One region of the Acinetobacter sp. CAU_H_29a_1 genome, then DNA from elsewhere that is predicted to be linked to it. Evidence: predicted binding sites of a transcription regulator. Region 1 holds the regulator's gene; the other holds the start of a gene.
The links. The regulator PhoB, encoded in region 1, activates phosphate uptake and scavenging genes when phosphate is short. The targets are predictions, from matches to a motif close to TGTCATNAANCTGTCATAA.
Positions count from the first base shown of each region.

Region 2: a site for PhoB is predicted at 1,453-1,471, ahead of AC4MDD_RS12230 (inorganic phosphate transporter). Genes of this name have one in related genera too.

Region 1 covers NZ_CM178655.1:105,286-108,721, forward strand. The annotation lists gene phoR (phosphate regulon sensor histidine kinase PhoR) at 1-1,260, opposite strand, end outside; gene phoB (phosphate regulon transcriptional regulator PhoB) at 1,270-1,980, opposite strand; gene AC4MDD_RS00495 (TetR/AcrR family transcriptional regulator) at 2,195-2,893, opposite strand; gene AC4MDD_RS00500 (SDR family NAD(P)-dependent oxidoreductase) at 3,097-3,436, shown strand, end outside.
Region 2 covers NZ_CM178655.1:2,452,847-2,456,282, reverse strand. The annotation lists gene metH (methionine synthase) at 1-1,091, opposite strand, end outside; gene AC4MDD_RS12230 (inorganic phosphate transporter) at 1,518-3,137, shown strand; gene AC4MDD_RS12225 (hypothetical protein) at 3,226-3,436, opposite strand, start outside.

The DNA.
Region 1 (3,436 bases):
TAATACGTGTTTCACAATTGCGAGTCCTAAGCCTGTGCCACCCGTTTGTCGACTGCGTGCGCTGTCGACACGGTAGAAGCGTTCGGTTAAACGCGGCAAGTGCTTAGGATCAATGCCGATACCAGTATCTTCCACGGTAAAATAAGCCTGCTCACCATTGTCATGCCAACCCATGGTCACCGTTCCGCCTTTCGGTGTGTATTTGATGGCATTGGTAATCAGATTACTAAAAGCGCTGGCCAACTCCATATCTGAACCGATTAAGTCGCAATGACTGTCGATATCGAGATTGAGCGTATGCCCATAATCAATATTATAGGCATGCGCATCGTCATAAAGTTGGTTCATTAAGCTAGGCATATCAATGATTTGATTTTTAGCAATTTGCTTGTCATTTTCTAGGCGTGACAGTAATAGCAAATCATTCACCAAGGCATTCATGCGTTTGGCCTGTGCCTGCATTTGGTCAAAGGCCCGCTTCCAACGTGGGTTGAGGTCTTCTTGGTCTGTAAAGGTTTCAATATAACCACTGAGTACTGTGAGCGGTGTGCGTAGTTCATGTGAAATGTTATCGACAAAGTCTTTACGCATTTGTTCGAGATTGTGCATGCGGGTCACGTCATAGGCGACTAGTAAGCGACTTTCACCCCCAAATCGGGTCATTTTGACTTGAACATAATGTTCATCAAAACTGGATGACTTCATTTTTAAGCCATCTGGTGCCGCATCAATATTATTGTAATAATCCACAAAACTCGGTTGGCGTAATAAAGTCAAAATATTACGGCCACGGTCATTTTGTTCGATGCCTAATAACCGTTCTGCGGCAGGGTTCCACCATTCAATTTGTTGCATGTCATCGATCAGCACCACGGCTTCTTGCAAAGCGACCAATGATGACTGTGCCCGATCAATCAACCCGACCATTTCCGCTTGTACAATCCGTTCTTGGCGCTGTGCACGATAAACATTGAACAATAATGCCCCCCAAATGCCCCCAAGGTTGGGTGGAACTTCGTAGGGACGATTGGAAATCCAGTCATTGACCAAATACAAAGAGCGCATTTGCAGAATGAAAAAAACGGCAAAGGCAAAGGAGATACACGTCCAAAAATAACCAACGCCAAAACCAATCAAGCTTGCAATCAGCAAGAAAAAGGCAAGGAGACGTAAGTCCTGTTTGGCAAAGCCCCATAAACTGCTGTATCGCGTTTTTTTATGCTCGCGCGCAAGTTCAGGGACCGGGTAGGGTTCATACATAAAACAAAATTAACCTAGGGCGATATCCGCACGTGTAGAGAATCGATAGCCTGTACCGCGAACTGTTTGCACAAAGCGATCTGCCGCATAAGGCTCAAGCACTTTACGTAAACGGCGAATATGCACGTCGATGGTACGGTCTTCAATATACACGTTTCCACCCCAGACTTGGTCAAGAAGTTGTGCACGGGTGTAGGCACGCTCAGGATGAGTCATGAAGAAGGCCAGTAAACGATACTCGGTTGGTCCCATGTCGAGGAAATTATTGCCAAAGCTGACCCGTTGGCTGACAGGGTCTAAGATTAAGCCATTGGCATCAATCGATTTTTCACCGCTGAGCGCATTAGCGCGGCGTAAAACGGCTTTAATGCGTGAAACCAATTCACGGGTCGAAAACGGTTTGGTCATGTAGTCATCTGCACCAGCGTCCAGACCTTGTACTTTATGGTCTTCTTCACCACGTGCCGTGAGCATAATCACTGGAATTTCAGAGAGATTTTCATCGCGCTTGAGACGGCGACATAAGTCTACGCCACTGACGCCACCAGGCATCATCCAGTCGAGCAAGATCAAAGCAGGGCGCTGATCCACAATCATTTGGTGGGCTTGTTTTGCATCTTCGGCTTGTAAGCATTGAAAGCCTGCCATATCCAACGAGGTGTGAATCATTTCTCGAATGGGAAGTTCATCATCGACGATTAAAATGTAGTCATCTTTCACAACGCAATATCCTATTGTAGGTAACGGCAGGCCGTTTTAATTTTATGACAGGCTTATTACAAAGATTAATTATGACAGTATCATTGCAAAAAACAGACGATTGATGAAATTTGCAAAAAAATGTGACAAAAAATCGTCATATTGGGATTCAAAATTAATGGAAGTTTAATCTAAATTGCATTCGAAAATGCCGATCTCATCCAAGTGAAAAGTCTTAGACATCCAATTTTTCCCGTGCATTCGGGTCAGAAAAGGTTTCTAGGAGTGAAATAAACACAATACGGCTGGAGGTTAAAACTTCTTCAAAGGATTGTTTAAACCCACTGACCACCCAACGGATCGCAATTTGCGTAACATAGCCATTGAGGCCTGTGGCGACCAGCGAAATTTCTCGTTCGGAACGATTAATTTGCGGCATCATCAGCATCACAAAGGCCTGAATCATTCGGTCAAAACGGGTCATGGTTTCATGAATGGTGGCTTGGTTATGTAATTCTTGGACCAACATTGCATCGATATAAATAATACGCGCCATGCGGGGATTATCTTTTAAGGTGGTGAGCAGGGCACGCAGTCCAGCATCAATCATTTTGTGTGGATCTGAAGAAGCTTGCATGATGGCTTGCATGACATTGTGCTGTAACTCATCGATCAGCTTTAAAAAAATAGTTTGAAACAGTTGCTCACTTTTTTTAAATGACTCATAAAAATAACGTTCAGTGAGCTTGGCTTCATTACAAATATCTTTCACCGTCACGGCAAAAAAGCCGTGAGTGCCGTAGGCTTCAATTCCTGCTTCAATCAGTTTTTCACGACGCAGCTGTTTACGTTCAGAAAGCGATAAGCCCTTGAATTGTCTTTCTTTGGTTTTATTGTTATCGCTGTTTTTTTGTACTGGTTCAGATGCCGTCATCAGATTTCATCGCCCTATTTTAAAGCCAAGGTTTTGCATAGTTTAGCAATAAACCACGACTCTACCTATGCGTAGGCTTTAATCTCTAGCTGGTTTTCATGGACTTGACACTTTTGGCTATTAAATTTATGACAATTGATATTGTCAATTATAAAAAAAGCATCTACAGTCGATGTACAAAGATAAAGGACAACCACAATCTCATGAAGAATTTTAAAAATAAAGTCGCGGCAATTACAGGTGCAGGATCGGGTATTGGCCAACAATTGGCACTTTTATTGGCCAAGGCAGGCTGTCATGTATCATTGAGTGATGTTAATGAGCAAGGTTTGGCGAAAACAGTTGAACTGCTACAAGGCAGCAATGTCCGTGTCACCACGAAAAGATTAGACGTCTCAGACCGTTTAGCGATGCAAGCGTGGGCTGAAGAAACCGTACAAAATCATGGTTCTGTGAATATGATTTTTAATAATGCTGGCGTTGCTTTGGGTTCAACCGTAGAAGGTGCATCCTATGAAGAGCTGGAATGGATCGTGGGGATTA
Region 2 (3,436 bases), 1.3 Mb from region 1:
CCTGTAACGTTGGTACGTTCGCCCACGTTAACAAACAAGGAATCATCATAAATATTAAATGGTTCTAAACCACTTAAACGACATGCGGGTCTGGTTTCAGGAATCTGACGTGGCTGAATGTCTTTAACAGCATTGTAAATGGCACGAATATGATCAGGCGTCGTACCGCAGCAACCACCTGTAATATTGATCAAACCACTTTCAGCAAATTCTTTGATGAAGGCTGCGGTTTGCTCTGGGGTTTCATCATATTCACCGAAGGCATTCGGTAAACCAGCGTTTGGATGCGCAGAAACAAAAGTATCTGCAACATCCGCAATGGTTTTTACGTGTGGGCGCATGGCATCCGCACCGAGAGCACAGTTAAAACCAATCGAAAGTAAATCGCCGTGACGCACCGAGTTCCAGAATGCTTCTGCGGTTTGACCTGTAAGAGTACGACCTGATGCATCGGTAATGGTGCCCGAGATCATGAGTGGAAGTTCACGACCAAGTTGCTTGAACACTTCCTTGACTGCAAAGATCGCAGCTTTACAGTTCAAGGTGTCGAACACAGTTTCGATCAAGAGGATGTCTGCACCACCCTCGATTAAGGCATGCGTTGCTTCAATATAGTTTTCTTTGAGTTCATCAAAGGTAATATTACGAAAAGCAGGGTCATTTACATTGGGTGAAATTGAACAAGTACGCGATGTTGGACCCAATACACCTGCCACAAAACGTGGTTTATCTGGGGTTGAATATTTGTCACATGCCGCACGTGCTAGACGTGCAGCTTCACGGTTGATCTCTGGAACGAGGTCTTCCATGTGGTAATCCGACATTGAAACACGTGTGCCGTTAAAGCTGTTGGTTTCAATAATGTCTGCACCTGCATCGAGGTAAGCTTCATGAATGCCTTGGATAATTTGTGGCTGAGTTAGCACCAAAAGGTCATTGTTGCCTTTGAGGTCAGAAGCCCAATCTACAAAGCGTTCACCACGATAATCTTCTTCTTCGAGCTTGTGACGCTGAATCATGGTACCCATCGCACCATCGATAATAAGGATGCGCTCGGCAAGAAGTGCTTTTAAGGTGGCAAGTGTAGACATTCAAAACTCACAAACAGGTTTTCAAAACGTGCAATATTTTAGCAGAAAAGCAGGTTGATTGATGCCTAATTCAAGTGGTATTGGCTATATGGCAAATAAAAAAGGCTGATTTAGCTTTGGTTTTCACGAAAGTGAAATATAGACCCGCTATGTTTATAGATCAGAATAAATAGAGATGAAAAATATTGATTGGAGCAGATTGTTACAGACAGCATAGTCAAATGTAAGAAAATAATTCAGCGTAATCCGCACCGAAAAGTTAAATTTTGAGCCAGTACATTGCGTTCAAGGCTTATAAGCGATTTACTGCTGATCTAAAATAAGCCAATTATGAAAAAATTGGCTTCATGTGACATGCATTTGTCATATAATTGTCACAATTAAATTGAACAATAGGGGATATTGATATCCTCTTTAGCCGTCTGCATGAATTCTAATATTCCTCCCGTCCAAGATCAGGTGCACGTGACACAGGTCAAGTCGACGAATGTGCACGTACCTACACCGAAATTTTTTATGCCGGTGTTTTTAACGGTCATTATTTCAACGCTAATTTATATTGGCTTTCAGCTTTCTGCTGACTTATCGCATGTTCCTGCACTGAATCTTTACTCTTTAATCCTTTTAGCGACGGCGTTGTTCATTGCTTTGGGTTTTGAGTTTGTAAATGGCTTCCACGACACTGCCAATGCGGTTGCAACGGTCATTTATACCAATGCACTGTCTGCGCCTGTTGCGGTGATGTGGGCTGGTTTCTGTAACTTCCTTGGGGTTATGGTTGCAAGTGGTGCAGTGGCTTACGGTATTATTGCGCTGCTGCCCGTTGAGTTGATTATGAATGTCAGCTCAGGTGCAGGTTTTGCCATGGTATTTGCAATGTTGATTGCTGCGATTTTGTGGAATTTGGGCACATGGTTCTTGGGTATTCCAGCATCGAGTTCACACACTTTGATCGGTTCGATCTTGGGTGTGGGCATCATGAACTACTTGATGCATTCAGGCAGTGGTGCTTCAGGTGTTGATATGGATCAGGTGATTAAAGTCGGTAAAGCTTTATTGTTTTCACCCATGATCGGTTTTGCTTTTGCAGCAGTATTGTTCTTATTGGTGAAAAAAATCTTTAAGAAACAACTGGAACTGTTCCAACCACCTGAAGGTAACAAACCACCACCGCCACTGATTCGTGCTATTTTGATTTTTACCTGTACCGGTGTGAGTTTTGCACACGGCTCAAATGACGGTCAAAAAGGTATGGGTCTAATCATGCTGATTTTGATTGGTATCGTGCCTTTGGCTTATTCTTTAAATAAGAATTTAGATTCACAGCACATTCAGTCATTTGCTCAACTTTCAGATCAAACGGCGGCTGTGATTTATCCGAATCATAACGATATTGCAGATGAAAAAGCCCGTACGGTGATCACGCAGTATATTCAAACTAAAGAAATGACCCCAGAAGTTGTACCTGCTTTAGCTAGTTTGACAGATCATTTGGGTGAGCGTGTTTGTCATTATGGAGATCTTAAAGATATTCCTGAAGCTGAAGTTTCTGCACTACGTAATGACATGTACTTAAGCACGACAGCGTTCAAACGTTTGGATAAAGCGGATCAATTGCCGGCGATGTCTGAAGCGGGCAAGAAGACGGTAAAAGAATATCGTAGTAACCTTGATTCATTCTTACAGTACATCCCAACATGGGTAAAAGTAGCTGTGGCATTGGCTTTAGGTCTAGGTACGATGGTGGGCTGGAAGCGTATTGTCGTGACTGTAGGTGAGCGTATTGGTAAAAACCATATGACTTATGGTCAAGGCATGTCAGCAGAATTGGTGGCGATGACCACGATTGCAGCCGCGGATGGCTTTGGTATGCCAGTATCGACCACCCACGTGTTGAACTCTGCGGTAGCAGGGACCATGGTGGCGAATAAGTCAGGTCTAAACTTTGCAACAGTGAGAACCATTCTTTCGGCTTGGATCTTTACCTTGCCAGCAACGATCTGTTTATCAGGTGGTTTGTTCTGGTTGTTCCTACAGTTTGTTTAATCTGATTGGTAAAAACCAATAATAAAAAACGCTACCGAAGGTAGCGTTTTTTTAGCTCTGTATTTTCTTGAAGCGGGTATTCAAGGTCTTACTTTTTCAGTAAAGCAAATACTTTGTTGAGTGGTAGCTTGTCTGCGGCAAAACCATAAAGTGCCGCAAAGGGGAGTGCGGTACGTGCTAAATAAGCTACACGCCATAAGCCACCGTGATTGGCACCATGCATCATCAGCTCTAATGGATGTTCAAGTTTGTTCTCTGGATTGGCTACAGACTCAGGATTACGCAGATCATGGATCCAT